Regions from separate parts of the Marinitoga aeolica genome, predicted to be linked through region 2. Evidence: riboswitches for the same ligand, from Rfam matches in the RefSeq annotation. Region 2 holds a riboswitch; each other region holds the start of a gene.
What was found. A riboswitch is a leader RNA that binds a small molecule or an ion and turns the genes downstream of it on or off. The one in region 2 is predicted to bind cobalamin.
Positions count from the first base shown of each region.

Region 1 (5,571 bases), 220 kb from region 2:
AAATTTCTCAATATATTCTAAAAAAAGTTTTTTACTAATTTTAGAAAAACCCATTAATTGTTGGTTTAAATCAAAATCAAGATTGTCGTGTTCTAAAATATTAATGTAGTCAGTATTATAAAAAGGAAAATATTCAGCGCCAGGCATAATACTTCTTTGTGGTGTTATTCCTTTTTTCAATGCATCAAGTATTCTATTGTTTTCATCTATTAATAAAATATTAGAATTTCTTCCCATTAATTCAAAATATAATTTGTAATTCCTTAATTCAAAAGTTTCATCAATTACAGATAAATCTATATACCCTAATCTATCAAGACCTAATTGTTCAATTTTATTGATCTTTGCATTTTTAATTCTTTTTCTGAGAAACATAGAAAAATTTTGAGGTGAATCAGGCATATTGGGTTTTGTATCTAAAGATATTAGATAAGAGGGATTTTTTAATACAAAAAGTAAAAATCCATTTTGGAGTTGAAGTAAAATTTCATCATGTACAGGTTGATATATATTTCTTATTTTTTTACCTTCAAATTTTTTTGCTTCTCTTATTAATTTATTTAAAAGTAATCCGTCGATAGGCATATTGTTCCTCCATATTATTTTTCATCTTCATTAATTTTCAAAATAGCTAAAAAGGCATTTTGCGGAATAGTAACTTTACCAATTTGCCTCATTCTTTTTTTACCTTCTTTTTGTTTTTCAAGTAATTTCATTTTTCTGGTAATATCTCCACCATAACATTTAGCAAGAACATCTTTCCTATACGCTTTTATAGTGGATCTTGCGATAATTCTGCCATCACCCTTTGCTTGAATAGGTATTTCAAATTGATGTTTTGGTATTAAATCTTTTAATTTTTCTACCATCTTTTTGGATACTTCATACAATTTACTCCTATGAACAATAAAAGAAAGTGCTTCAACAGGTTCTCTGTTAACTAATACTGTAACTTTTAGCAAATCAGATTTTCTATAACCTATTAGCTCATAATCCATAGAAGCATAACCTCTACTTATTGCTTTCATTCTATCAAAAAAGTCAAATATTATTTCACCAAGCGGAACTTCAAAATGCATTACAACTCTATCTTTACCAGCATTAGAAACAGAAATAAACTCTCCTCGCTTTTCATTTTGTACTACACCCATTAAGCCACCCATATATTCTGTAGGAGTGATTATATCTAATTTAACATATGGTTCATGTACTTCTTCTAATAAATCTTGATCGGGAAATTGAGTAGGGTCATGAATTTCCATTTCTTCTCCATTTTTTAATTTTACTTTGTATACAACATTAGGTGCAGTTAAAATAATAGCAAGTTCAAATTCTCTTTCAATTCTTTCTCTAACAACATCCATATGTAATAATCCAAGAAAACCACATCTAAAACCAAATCCTAATGCGGGGGAATGTTCTGGTGTAAATGTTAAAGCGGCATCGTTAAGCTTTAGTTTTTCAAGTGCTTTTCTCAACTCTTCATAATAATCTGGAACACCAGGATAAATTCCAGCATACACCATAGGTTTAACTTCTTTATATCCAGGCAATGGTTCATCAACAGGATCAATTGCGCTAGTTACAGTGTCACCAACACGAGCCAATTCAACATCTTTAATGCCAGCAATAATATATCCTACTTCACCAGCAGATAATGATTCAGTTTTTTGCATTTCTGGATGGAATATACCAACTTCTACAACTTCATATGTTTCTTTATTAGACATGGTCATTATTTTATCTCCAGGTTTGACAGTTCCACCAAATAATCTTGTATATATAATTACTCCTCTATATTTATCATATTTAGCATCAAAAATTAAAGCTTTAAGTTTATCTTCATTTGTGCCTTTTGAAGTTGGGGCAGGAATTCTTTCTATGATCTCTTCTAATAAATCTTCAACACCTTCACCGGTTTTACCAGAAATTCTTAAAGCATCATCAGACGGTATTCCAACCAAATCTTCAATTTCAGCTAAAGTTTCTTCAACATTTGCATTAGGTAAATCAATTTTATTTACAGCAGGTATAATTTCTAAATCATTTTCTATTGCTAAATATGTATTAGCTACAGTTTGTGCTTCAACACCTTGTGAAGCATCAACAAGTAATACTGCACCTTCACATGCAGCTAAACTTCTTGAAACTTCATATGTAAAATCAACATGTCCAGGAGTGTCTATAATATTTATTTCATATGTATTTCCATCTTTTGCATCATATAGTATTTTTACAGGTTGGGACTTTATAGTGATGCCTCTTTCTTGCTCAATATCCATCATGTCAAGATATTGATCATGCATTTTTCTTTTTTCGATACTTTTAGTTAATTCCAATATTCTATCAACAAGTGTTGTTTTTCCATGATCTATATGTGCAATAATACTTATATTTCTAATCAATTCGGGATTATACATAGTTGCACCTCCAAATTCTCTTTTTTTCTTATTATATCAAACTTTTCTTTAAAAAGTATGACAGAATTATAAGAAAAAAGTATGATATAATTTAGTTGGAGGTGGAATCTATGAAACGATTACCCATAGGCCGAAGTGATTTTAAAAGTATAATAGAAGATAATATGTATTATATAGATAAAAGTATGCTAATAAAAGAAATAATAGAAAGCGGAGATGTAATATTAATAACCAGACCAAGAAGATTTGGAAAAACATTAAATATGAGTATGATGAAATATTTTTTTAGAAATGATCAAGATAATAAGTATTTATTTGAAGGACTAAAAATCTGGAATGAAAAAGAGATAATAGAAAAGTATTTAAATAAATATCCAGTTATATATTTGACGTTTAAAGATGCTAAACAAAATAAACTATTATCAATGAAAGTAAACATAAAAAATAGTATAAAAAAAATATATGATGAACACAATTATTTATTAGATAGCGATGTACTTAGCGAAATAGAAAAAATAAATTTCAAGCAAATATTAGAAATAGAAGAAATAAAAGGAGAAACAATAGAAGAAAGAATAGCAAAAGAAGATACATTATATGAAAACAGTCTAAAAAATCTATCAGAATATCTTTACCGATATTACAAACAAAAAGTAATATTATTAATAGACGAATACGACACACCAATACAACAATCATATTTAAATGGATATTATGATGAGTTCATAAATTTCATGGGAAATATATTAGGAAACGCATTAAAAGACAATGAGTATTTAGAAAAAGGAGTATTAACAGGAATAACAAGAGTAGCAAAAGAAAGTATATTCACAGGAGTAAATAATTTAAAAGTATCAACAGTATTGAGTGAATTATTCAATGACAAATTTGGATTAACATGGAAAGAAGTAGAAGAAACATTAAGATATTATGGATTAGAATATGAAAAAGAAAAAGTAATAGAATGGTATAATGGATATAATTTTGGAGGATTAGAAATATACAACCCATATTCAATAATAAATTTAGCAGATGAAAAAGAAATAAAATACTATTGGATAAACAGCAGTGGAAATGCATTAATAAAACAACTAATAAGACAAAGTACAGCAGAAGTAAAAACAAAAATAGAAGAATTAATAGAAGGAAAAGAAATAGAAAGTAGTATAGATGAAAATTTAGTATATGGAGATTTAGATAAAAGTACAGAAGAAAGCATATGGACATTATTTCTATTCACAGGATACTTAACCTGGACAAAACATACAGGAGAAGAAGGAGAACCGAGATATAGTCTTAAAATAACAAACAAAGAAACATTATAATTCTTCAAAAAAACAGTGGTAGATATAATAAAAGAAAGTAAAATACATTATGAAAGCATATTAATGGAATTAATACATGAAAACTATGAAGAATTTAAAATAGCATTTAAAAAGATAGTAGAAAGAACAATAAGTTATTTTGATGTAAGTGGAGAAGAACCAGAAAGGTTTTATCATGGATTAATACTGGGAATGGTAGTGGGACTAAGCAAAAAATACATAGTAAAAAGCAATAGAGAAGCAGGATATGGAAGAGCAGATGTAATATTAATACCCAAAGAAAAAAAAGAACCGGGAATAATATTTGAATTCAAAAAACATTACATAAAAGAAGGGGATTTAAAAAACAGTGCAGAAAAAGGAATAAAACAAATAGAAGAAAAAGGGTATGAAGAAGAAATAAAGAGTTATGGAATAGAAAAAATAATAAAAGTTGCTATTGCTTTTGATAAAAAGAATGTTGAAATATTAATTAAATGATTTATCTTAAAAGTTGATATTTTCAGGATTAAGGTGTAAGGGAAGATGGTGAAAGTCCATCACGGCCCCGCCACCGTAACTGGGGACGAAACCAACAAAATGCCACTGGGAAACTGGGAAGGCGTTGGGAGTAGAAAGATCCAGAAGTCGGGAGACCTACCTTAATCCTATGTTAATCCCATTCGCGCGGGCGAAATGGGATGAAAATTAATTTAAAGGAGGAGATTTATGATAGTTTTAGTCACAGGAGGAGCGAGAAGTGGGAAAAGCACATTTGCACAGGAATATATAAGTAAAATAGGAAATAAAATAGTATATATAGCAACAGCAATACCATTTGATGATGGTATGAAATATAGAATAAAAAAGCACAGAGATTCTAGACCTAAAGAATGGAAGACTATAGAAATGTATAAATCATTTGAGAAATTAGAATCTAATATAGATTTTTTAAACAGCGATTCAATTTTATTTGAATGTATGACACTAATGGTATCCAATCTATTATTAGAAGAAAATATAGAAAATGCAGATTATGAAACAATAGAAAATATAGAGAAAAAAATATTTTTTGAAGTAAAGAAAATTATAGAAATAATGAAAAAATACAATAAAAATTTGATTATAGTTACAAATGAAGTTGGTATGGGAATAGTACCATCATATAAACTTGGTAATATTTTTAGAGATATTGCCGGAAGAATAAATCAATATTTAGCTAAAGAGGCTGATGAGGTGTATATAACCATAGCAGGAATACCCTTAAAATTGAAGGGATGATAATATGAAAGGCATAATATTAATGTTTAATTTTTTTACCAGAATACCAATATATACTGAGTACAATGAAAAAGATTTTTCTAAAGGTATGTATTTTTTACCTTTAATTGGATTAATTATAGGTTTTTTAATGTATATATTTTCGTATATTCCTGTTGAAAAAACTATATATGTTTTATTTAGTTGGATATTATACATTTGGATTACAGGTGGGCTTCATTTAGATGGTGTAGCTGATTCATTTGATGGAATATTTAGTAATAGAAATAAAGAAGAAATATTAAGAATAATGAAAGATAGCCGAATAGGCACCTTTGGTGTAGTAGGATTAATTGTTTTAATATTAACAAATTTAATTTTTAGTTATTATATAAACTACGTATATATTTTAATTATGCCAGTAATAGGAAGAAGTTCAGCATTATTATCTGCATCAGTATCTACATATGCAAGAAATAATGGCATGGGATATGTATTTATAACTCATTCAAATATAAGAAAATTTTTTATATCCTTCTTAATAGTATTACCTATATTAGTGTTATTTAATATATTTATATTATTGC
Region 1 is NZ_CP069362.1:915,233-920,803, reverse strand. Features, by position in the region: gene JRV97_RS04300 (Rqc2 family fibronectin-binding protein) at 1-585, opposite strand, end outside; gene lepA (translation elongation factor 4) at 600-2,420, opposite strand; gene JRV97_RS04290 (AAA family ATPase) at 2,531-3,745, shown strand; gene JRV97_RS04285 (PD-(D/E)XK nuclease domain-containing protein) at 3,809-4,225, shown strand; cobalamin riboswitch at 4,240-4,403, shown strand; gene cobU (bifunctional adenosylcobinamide kinase/adenosylcobinamide-phosphate guanylyltransferase) at 4,454-5,005, shown strand; gene cobS (adenosylcobinamide-GDP ribazoletransferase) at 5,010-5,571, shown strand, end outside.
Region 1: linked by a shared signal. The riboswitch ahead of cobU (bifunctional adenosylcobinamide kinase/adenosylcobinamide-phosphate guanylyltransferase) and the one ahead of JRV97_RS03360 (ABC transporter substrate-binding protein) in region 2 are both predicted to bind cobalamin.

Region 2 (5,571 bases):
TTGCATGGGCAGCAGCAACAGACCCAGATGGTGATGCCGTTACATATGACCTATATCTTGATACTAATCCTAATCCGACAACATTATATAAAAGTGGTTTAACTACAAATTCTTATAGTGATTCATTTAGTCAAACTGGTGTAACTTATTATTGGAAGGTTGTAGCAAAAGATCCTAAAGGAGGAACACGAGAATCAGACTCTATAAGAAGCTTTAGTATTAATCCTGTAAGTAAAGTATATGCTGCTGGTGGGTACGAAGGAATATTCATATTTAATGCAAACTATGCAAATAATATGGATCAAGCGCAAACTCAGGATACAGATGGATATGCTTATGACATTGCAAAAGTAACAACAACAACACCAGAAGAATACTTATTAGTTGCGGATGGTAGTGAAGGTATTGTTTCTTATCATTTAAATGCAGGAGCTCCAGAAACAGATAATACAGATATTGATAATGGTAAAATATCTCTTGGAGGAATAACAAGAAAATTAAAAGTAAAAGAAGATAGTGGTTCATATTATATTTTAGCTGCAGTAGAAGATGCAGGTTTAAAAATAGTAAAAGCTACATTTGAAAATGGTGGAGCAAGAGATACCGATTATCAATTAATGGGAAGTTATTCTGGGAATGATAAAGTATATGATATAACATACGATGGAACAGTTGCATATTTAGCAGGTGGTACAGATGGATTAATTATATTAGATATATCCAGCTATTCAAATCCTACACTGATAACAAGCATTAATACAGATAGTAATTCAAATAATGTTGATATTAATAGTATCGCATTTGAATCAGATGGAAGCAAAAAATATATTTATGCGACAGCGAAAGATAAAGGAGTAATTAAATATGATGTAACAGACGAAAATAATCCTGTAGCATTATACTCATTTGATACTCCTGGTTATGCAGAAGATGTTGTATATTCATCAATTGATGATGCATTATTTGTAGCTGATGGAACAATGGGAGTAGTTAAATTAAAGAAATCAGATCTTTCATATGTTGGAGTTAGAGGAACAAATGGTTATGCTAATTCATTGGACATTGATGGTTCAACATTATATGTATTTGATGGAGTTAATGGTTTAGTAAAAATGGATTCTAATTTAAGTATTCTACTTGATAAAGCACCATATGATGTAGATGCGGCAAATGCAAATAGTTTAGTAGGAATAAATGCAAGAAAAAGTATTGTAATACAAACCGACTACAATGAAAGTGGAGTTGCTGGTGAAGCTAATGAAGTTGCAATAATTGTAGCTGATAAATCCGGTGGAGTTAGAATATTGAAAAATGATGGTAGTATTGTAGCTGTTATTCAGACAAGAGGTTCAGCGGAAGATGTATGGTTTGATGGAAGCAGGTATTTATATGTTGCAGATGGTGCAGCAGGAGTTTCTGTTATTGATTTAGATAGTGATGCTGATGGAAATGTTCTTGATGATGGCAGTGTTAGTGGTACAGCTGATACTCCAGCTTTGACAAATAATTATGTTGATACCGATGGTTATGCTTATGCATTATTACCATCTGAAACGGCTGGTACATATTTATATGTTGCAGATAGTTCAAAAGGTATTGCAATTATTAATATATCTTCAAGTGGTAACCCGCAATATGACTCAAATATAAGTGTTGACGGAAAAGTAGTTGTAGATTTAGCAATTGATACAACAAACAATATAATTTTTGCAGCTCTTGGCGATGATGGAGTTGGATCATTAACATATGCTGCAGAAAATGCATTAACATTTGTAGAAAGATATGATACTGATGGTTATGCATTCTCAGTTGAATTATCAAATACTTCAGATTTTGTTGTAATAGCAGATGGAAGTGCGGGATTTGTATTAAAAGAATATAATACAGCAAATGGAAAGTTTAGTGAAGATGGTCCAACAGATGCTAATACTACATCTGATAAATATGCTGTAAGATTTGAAGATGCTATGATAACTGGTGCAAAATATGTGGCCTCAAATGGTGGATTTGATTACTATTTAATAGCAGCGGGCAATAAAGGTATTGTATCATTCCAGGTTGATCCGGCTAATTTAACAAATTTAGATAACTCTGATGGAAGATATCCGGATGGCGATTCAGATAATAATAAGATTATTGATATGTATGATACACAGGGATCAGCAATGAATGTAATTCCTTACAATGATGCTACAGCATGGGCAGATAAAGCTGTATTAGCAGATTCCTCAAATGGTATAGTAATATTCACATATAGACAATCAACAAATAATTTTGACTTTGGAGTAAATGCTTTTGCAAATAGTCCCGATAATGACTTAAATTGGTATAATTTAGTTGGAGGTATAGCTGCAAATTAATTTTATTTTGATAAGACTATCCCCGGGATTTATTCCCGGGGATTCTTTTTATATATAGTTTTTCCAACTCTTTTAATATGCTCTTTTAACTCCTCATTTTTAATATTATCAAAAATGACAATATCAAATGTATATGGCAAAAATAATTCTTCAATTAATAAATGGATATTATAAATATCTTGTATATCCAAATATTCACCAAAAAGTGCAATATCAATATCTGATCCATTTTTATAATTTCCCTTTGCTCTGGATCCGAATATAACAGCTTTACTTATTTTTTTGTTTTTTGATAGTATATTTATAATTTTTTTTATAGTAGAATCATCTAATCCAAAATTCATAAAAATTCTTCCTTTAATTTTTCTAATCTATTTATCAATATTTCAAATTCACTATAATATTTATTTATTATTTGTGAAACTATTTCTTCGGCAGTTTTTTCATCGTATGTATGACTGCTTAAGTTTCTGCTTAAAATCATTTGCATCCATACATCTCCATTATTTATTAACCCATTTTTAAATGCCTCTCTTGTAGAATCTTTAGAACCATATATATTAAAAATGCCCTTTTCATTAAAAAAATCCTTGAAGGTTTTCCAAGCTAATTCATGTGTATATTCAAAACTTTGAATTAATCCTTGTTTTTCCAAAATTGATAATTCTCTCGTTTTTGCTAATTCTACAGCATTTTTTAATTGTTGAAAAGCCTTTTTGAGATTTTGAAATCTTTGAATCCATCTAATATCTTTCATTTTCACACCTCCATTACGATTATATCATAATTTTTATTTGAAATATTATAGTGATCATGATATAATATCACTGACAATTAAATAAAAATTCCTTTAAAGTGTAAGGGAAAACGGTGAAAATCCGTTGCGGTCGCGCCACCGTGAGTGGGGACGAAACCAGCACTAAGCCACTGGAAACATTTCTCTGGGAAGGCGCTGGAAGTAGGATGAACCACAAGCCGGGAGACCTACTTTAAAGGGATTTGTTCCATCTTCTCGCGAAAAGAAGATGGAAAATAGATTTTATATAGGAGGGATTTTTAATGAAAAAGGTATTTCTGGCAGTATTATTGGTATTAACTTTATCCGTATTTGCATTTAAACCGGTTACATTAGTTGATGATTTGGGAAGAATTGTTACATTTGATAAGGAAGTTGGGAGAATTGTGGTTGCAGCACCAGCTATTTCCGATTTTATAGTAAAACTTGGTGCAAAGGAAAAAGTTGTTGGAGTAACAAATTTTGATTCTTATATAACAGATGTAGAAAAAATAGGTAATATGGTTCCTTTGAATGTAGAAAAAATAATTTCTTTAAATCCAGATGTTGTATTATTAACTGGTGGATTTCAAGAAGGAGAAATTTCCAAATTAGAAAAATTTGGTATTAAAGCCTTCGTTTTAAATGCTACAACATTAAATGAAGTATTTAGAGATTTATCTCTTGTTGGGGTTATATTAGGAAAAGATAAAACAGCTCAGGATTATGCTCAAAAATTAAGAACAAGAATGTTGAATATTGCAAAAAATACATTTTCATGGAAAGAAAAACCAAGAGTTATTTATTTATCTGCATATGGTAGTGTTTCACAAATGTGGACTTGTGGAACAGGTTCGTATTTAAACGAAATAATTGCATATGCTGGTGGGATTAATATAACAGCACCTTATACAGGGAATAACGGTTGGTTTGCTATTGGACCGGAATTTGTAGTTAAAGAAAATCCAGATATTATTTTAGTGCCAGCTTATTATCCTGGTGATAAAGGAGCATATAATTTAATTATGAACGCTGAACAATTCAAAGATGTGAAAGCTGTTAAGGAAGGAAAAGTATTTATTATTGATGGTAATAAGGCATCATTGCCAAATACAGGATTAATAAATTTATTAGGAGAGATTAATAAACTCTTCAGTGAAAATAAATGAAAAAAATAATTTCGGGGAAGTTCTCCCCGATTTTTTCCCTTTTGTTGGGGGTTATTTTTGTATTTTTATCAATAATAATATTCACATCATTAGGGACGGTAAAAATTCCTTTTAAAGATGTAATGTCATCCTTTTTAAATAAGTCAGATAATGTATTATATGATAGAATAATATTCAATTTGAGATTACCGAGGGTAATTGGAACTATATTAATAGGAGCTATTCTCGCAATAGCTGGTAATGACTTTCAAATGATAATAAAAAATCCACTTGCCGATCCATTTATTATTGGTATTTCATCTGGAGCAAGTTTTGGTGCTGTTATATATACTGCATTAAAAAGTGTATATGGAATAAATTTACCTTTTGGGATAGAAACTTTTGCATTTTTATCTGCTTTAATAGCAACAGGGATAGCCTTTGCTCTTGCAAAAGAAGGTAGAAAAATTCCTGTTGTATCACTAATATTAAGTGGTGTTATTGTAGGATTTGTATTTAATTCAATTTCAACTTTATTTACTGTTTTATTCTGGCAAAATTTGTTACATGTAAATTTTTGGCTTATGGGTAGTACAGGAAACATTGTTTGGTCAGATTTAATAATTTTAAGTATATTTTTAATTCTTCAAGTATTAATTAATTTCATTTTCAAAAAACATATAGAAGTTGTTGCTATGGGTGATGATATATCTATTTTTTCAGGAATAAATCCTGAAAAAATAAAATTATTAGTATTGACTATAAATATATTTGCTGTTTCTGTAGTTGTTTCAAAAGCAGGGATAATTGGTTTTGTTGGATTAATAATTCCACATCTCGTGAGAAAGTTTACAGGTCCTAATATTTATTATTCTACAATAGGCTCTTTAATATATGGTGGAATATTTTTAGGATTTGCAGATTTATTTTCAAGATATTTGTTTAGACCTACAGAGTTACCTATTGGTGTAACAACATCATTAGTAGGAACTCCTATTTTTATCATTATTATGAAAAGAGGAAGAAAAATATGAGAATAATTGAAATGAAAGATCTAAAATTTTCATATAATAATCATTTTACATTATATATTGATGAATTATATGTTGAAAAAGGGGAATTTGTATCAATTATAGGTCCTAATGGTTCTGGTAAAACTACAGTGTTAAAGTTATTAACTATGATAGAAAAAAAAGATAAAGGCAAAATTATTATAAATGATAAAAATATAGAAAAATATTCTAAAAAAGAGTTATTTAAAGAAATTTCTGTTGTTCCTCAAGAATTT
Region 2 is NZ_CP069362.1:695,575-701,145, reverse strand. Features, by position in the region: gene JRV97_RS03375 (LVIVD repeat-containing protein) at 1-2,360, shown strand, start outside; gene JRV97_RS03370 (nucleotidyltransferase domain-containing protein) at 2,390-2,704, opposite strand; gene JRV97_RS03365 (nucleotidyltransferase substrate binding protein) at 2,701-3,117, opposite strand; cobalamin riboswitch at 3,197-3,366, shown strand; gene JRV97_RS03360 (ABC transporter substrate-binding protein) at 3,420-4,304, shown strand; gene JRV97_RS03355 (FecCD family ABC transporter permease) at 4,301-5,317, shown strand; gene JRV97_RS03350 (ABC transporter ATP-binding protein) at 5,314-5,571, shown strand, end outside.

Region 3 (5,571 bases), 210 kb from region 2:
GATCCTGTAACTGGAAATTTAATAATGCCAGACGAAGATTATGAGAACGATAAATATTTAGGTGATGAGCACGGAACACATGTTGCTGGAACCATTGCTGCTAAAAAAGATGGAAAGGGTGTTGTTGGTTTAGCATATGGCGCAAAAATAATGTCTATTCCTATTTTCCAACCTGGTTATGTTGGTGATGCTTATGTAGCAAGAGGAATTATATGGGCTGTAAACCATGGAGCACAAGTATTATCAAATAGTTGGGGTGGTGGTGGATACTCTAAAACATTAAAAGCTGCTATAGATTATGCATTATTTAATAATGCTGTGTTTGTTGCTGCTGCTGGAAATTCTCATACTGATCAACACTGGCATTATCCATCATCATATCCTGGAGTAATAGCCGTTGCTGCATCTAATGCAAGAGATGAAGTTACAGATTTTTCTAATCATAGTGACACAATATCTGTAGCTGCACCAGGTGAAAAAATATTATCCACAGTTCCAAGAAGTACTCCTGCTGTATATGGAGAACCATATGATTACTGGAATGGAACATCTATGGCAACACCTCATGTTTCAGCTTTAGCTGCATTATTAAAACAATTACATCCAAACGCAACACCATATCAAATAAGAAAAATGATAGAAAATACTGCAGTAGATATTGATGAACAAGGCTGGGATCATGCATCAGGGTTTGGAAGAATTGATGCTGCAGCTGCTGTTAATACAACATTACCAACATATATTGGATCTACAAGAGATTTTTATGTATATAGCAATGATGGTATGCCATTATCAAATGTATTTTTATCTTTGATTAGAAAAAGCGGAGATGGTGGCAATTATTATGTTACTACAGACGATGGTTGGGCAGGATTGTATAATGTTGATCCTGGAAACTATACTTTAATTTTAAGTGGACCTGATTATTTACAATTAGATTCACCTATTTTCAGACCAGAGGAAGCTACTACTTTAATTAAAGATATTACTTTTACAAATGATAGTACAGAAATTAATCTATTTTTAGATTCGTCATTCAAGTTAGATTTAACCTTTGATTCAACATTTACAGGTGGTGCCACATTAATGGTTGAAGATATTAATTATTTATATTCACCATTTTATGTAGTAAATACATACTCAATAGATGAAGAAGCAACTAATGTATCCTTTGATCTTTCAGATTTAAGTGGACAATTTAGATTATTTGTATATAGAGATGTAACAAAAAATGCTAGCGAAGTATCTTTTGAAGGTACTGCTACAATTAATGGACATCCTGTTCCTGTATCTGGCTTAATTCCATATGGAAAATCAAAAGGTTTTGTTGAAGATAATAGATTTGTTGGACAGGTTGATCCTGGTTTAATTCCTTGGACACTTTTCTAAAACAATAAAAGCGGTCCCTTTTCGGGACCGTTTAATTTATCATTATCAAAATTTTATTAAATATCACCATTCCAAGTAATGCAAAAGGATATGTCGCTCCATAACCTATTGCAACCTCTTCTGAATTATTTGCATCTATTGCTGCACCTAATCCTGGGGTACTGGTCATTCCACCACAAACAGAACCTGATAATATTATCCAATTTATCTTTAAAACATATTTACCAAATATAAATCCTAATATTATTGCTATTAAGGCTATTATAAAAGAATAAAAGATTAAATTGAGTGTTTGTGCATTTAAATTATTTAATGTATTATATCCGGATTTTAATCCTACTGAAGAAAGAAACATCAATAATCCAAATTCCTGAAATGTTTTTAATATTTTTTTATTCATTCTAAAATCGAATATCCATACTTTTCCAAGTCTTCCTAAAAATAAAGAGGATAACAATACACCACCTGTAATTCCTAATTTAAAAGATATATAATTAAGGTCAAATGTGTAATTTCCTATTAATATTCCAATTATTATTACTAAAGAATAAGCTAAAAAATCAAATTTTTCTTCTTTGTCTTTTTCAAAATGTATTTCTTCCATTAACGCTTTTTTTTCATTTTCTATATTTATTTTAAATATATATGGAAATATATACATAGAAAGAATCACTGCTAAAACTCCTGGAATATATCCAAAAGTATATCCAGATATTATTTCTTTTTCATAATTTGATGCTGTTTCTAATGCCGTTGCTAATCCAGGAGAACTGGTTAAAGCACCAGAATATATACCAACAAATTCATATTTATTACCAAATCCGGAAAATATATACGTTGTTATAAACCCGGTAAAGGTAATAAAAAATGCCATAATTAAAAATCTTACTCCATATTTTCTTATAATTTTGTCTAAATCTTTTGATGCTATTAATCCTATTGATGATATAAATAATATCAGTGAAAATAAAAAAAATTGTTGAAATTCACCATTGAGTTTATTTATTACTTCTACATTATTTGAATGAAGGCTGGTTGAATACCAGCCTATTATTAAACCACTAAATAATGCTCCAGAACTACCTAATTTGAAGTTTTTAATTTTTATTTTACCCAACAAAATTCCAAAAAATATTGATAAAAACAATAATAAATATGGATTTTTCATATTTGCCTCCTATGCCAAATTTGGAATTTGCCTTATTACATTAACTCCAAGATCTTTCAACTTCATCTCTTTATATTCTATACTACCTTCTAATCCCTCTATAATAGCGCCAGCATGTCCCATTCTCTTACCTTTTGGTGCTGTTCTTCCTGCAAAAAATACTTTTATATCTCCATTATATCCTTTTTTTAATGCATATTCAATACCTTTAATTTCTTCATTACCACCCACTTCACCTATAACTACTACCTTTTTTATATCTTCTTCTATTATATAATCAAATGCTTCTGCAATTGATGTTCCAATAATAGGATCACCACCAAGACCTATACCCACTTTTATTCCTGTTGAATATTTCGATAAATAATTTGATATTTCATACATCAATGTTCCACTTCTAGAAATAACAGCAATATCTCCAGGCTTAAACGCATTTTCTGGCATTATTCCAATTTTTGATACACCTGGTAATATTACTCCCGGACAATTGGGTCCTATTATCGTTACACCATTATCTTTAGATATTTTATATATATCTAACATATCCTGTTGGGGTATATGTTCTGTTATTATTATTATTTTTTTTACTCCTGCATTAATTGCTTCAAATACAGCTTCTTTAGCAAATGGTGCTGGAACAAAAACTATTGAAGTATCTACATTATATTTTTCTATTGCATCATTCATATTATTTAAAACTTCTATTCCATTTATATTTTTTATGTTTTTATTTTTCGAAACACCGCACAAAATTTTAGTCCCATATTTTAGCATTTTTTCTGTATGTAATTTACCGTATTTCCCTGTAATTCCTTGAACACATACTCTTTCATTGCCATTAATCATTGATTCTCACCATCCTTACAGCATCTGAAATCATTGAATACATATCATCATAATATCCTATATTACTTTCTTTTAATATTTTTTTAGCTTCCTCTTCATTTGTTCCTGTTAATCTAACATATAATTGCATTTCTGGATTTTCACCTATAAATTCCACAAGTCCTTGGGCTATTTCATCACACTTTGTTATTCCACCAAAGATATTTAATATTATACGATTTATGCCATATTGTTTTAAAAGATTTAATGCTTCTATTGTTGTATTTTTCTCAGCACCACCACCAAGATCTAAAAAATCTGCTGGTTCACCACCTTCTAATTTTACTGCATCCATTGTAGCCATAACAATTCCTGCACCACATCCTATTATTCCAATATCACCATCTAATTTAACAAAATGAAATGGATATTTTTCTTCAACAAACTCTTTTGCCCATTCTTGTCTAAATATCGCATTATCGTCAAGATGCATTACACTATCAAGTGCATATATTTCTCCATTAATACCTTCAACTAAAGGATTTATTTCTAATAATGTTAAATCCTTTTCTCTAAATAATTTTCTTAAATTTGGTATAATTTTTTGTATCTTTTCTGGCAAAATCTTTTCGTAATTTTCAAAATTAGTTTTTATTATACTGTTTTTATTTTCTTCTATATCGATACCACCATTTTGTGAGTATAGTATAATAATATCTTTTTCTTCCCTATCCAAAACAAGTGATATATAATGTTCTTTTTCAAATGGTATCATCTCTTCTACAAGAACACCATATGGATTTTCACCTTTTATCTCTTTAAATAATAAATCTTGTGCTTTTACAATAAACTCTTCTCTTGTATGAGCAAATAATACACCACCCGCTTTCATACGACTACCAACCAGCACCTGTGATTTTAATACCGCAGGAAGAAATTTAAATTCTATTTCTTTTTCTTCCTTTATCAAATATGCTGCTGGCACTTTAATACCATACTCTTTTAAAAACTTTTTCCCTAAAAATTCATGAATCTTCATACCATACACCTCCAATATATATAAAAATTTCTCCCATTTCGCCCGCGCGAATGGGAATACCTTAGGACTAAAGGCAGGTCTCCCGGCTTCTGGATCTATCTACTTCCAACGCCTTCCCAGTTTCCCAGTGGCATTTTGTTGGTTTCGTCCCCAGTTACGGTGGCGGGGCCGCGATGGATTTTCACCATCTTCCCTTTTAATTACTTACCTTCAATCCTGGAGGTATTAATTATTCAATTAAATCTTCCTAATATGTTTACTGGTATATCAATATTTAAGTTTTTTAAATTTTCTTCTTTTAAAGTTATTATTGCACATGTTGCTGGTCCAGCACTTTTATATATATCAATATTATCATTAAGTAATTTAAATTCTAAATTCCACAGCTTAGAAATTTCATTAATTTCATGAAAAATGCCTTTTGAACCTATGGGTATTATTTCATGTATAAAATCGTTATCTCTTAAGCGCTTTAATATATCTAATGTGAGAATGGATTTGCTTTTTAACACTTCTTCACCAACTTTAGGTAATCCAACCAATACTGCAACATCTTCTTTTTCTGTTTTAAAGTTTATATTTTTTTCTTTAATACCTATAACTGTAACACCTATTCCAGTTTGTATTGTTGGAAAATTCTCTTCTGTACTTCCTGTAATTACATTTTCCGTATCTATATCTATTAATTCCGCTGCTTTTTTTATTCCTTTTATTATTTCTTTTCCTGTATTATTCATTTCAACTGATAATGTGTTTACAATAGTAATAGATGTTGCACCATATGCTATATTTTCACATAATGCAACATGTGCTCCAAAATATCCAACAATATATGGCGAAATTTTTAATACATCCATATCTTTATTTCCAATTGCACCAGAAGAATCACAAGATATTACTAATTCTTTATCCTCTATATCAACAATTGTTAAATCCCTTATTTTTTTTATAATTATATTCCCACCTCCATATAATCGCCTAAACTTATGTGCTTTCCTGTTATATAATTAATTACACCACCATGTGTAACTATAATATATTTTTTTGTCTTATCTAAATCATTTAAAAATTCATCTATTCTTTTAAAGAAAGAAGAATAACACTCGCCATTTGGAAAACAATATTTCTTATAATTTCCCATCCACAATAT
Region 3 is NZ_CP069362.1:909,205-914,775, forward strand. Features, by position in the region: gene JRV97_RS04245 (S8 family peptidase) at 1-1,389, shown strand, start outside; gene JRV97_RS04250 (aspartate-alanine antiporter-like transporter) at 1,421-2,557, opposite strand; gene JRV97_RS04255 (succinate--CoA ligase subunit alpha) at 2,567-3,403, opposite strand; gene JRV97_RS04260 (ATP-grasp domain-containing protein) at 3,396-4,421, opposite strand; cobalamin riboswitch at 4,477-4,648, opposite strand; gene JRV97_RS04265 (AIR synthase related protein) at 4,655-5,377, opposite strand; gene JRV97_RS04270 (histidine phosphatase family protein) at 5,374-5,571, opposite strand, start outside.
Region 3: linked by a shared signal. The riboswitch ahead of JRV97_RS04260 (ATP-grasp domain-containing protein) and the one ahead of JRV97_RS03360 (ABC transporter substrate-binding protein) in region 2 are both predicted to bind cobalamin.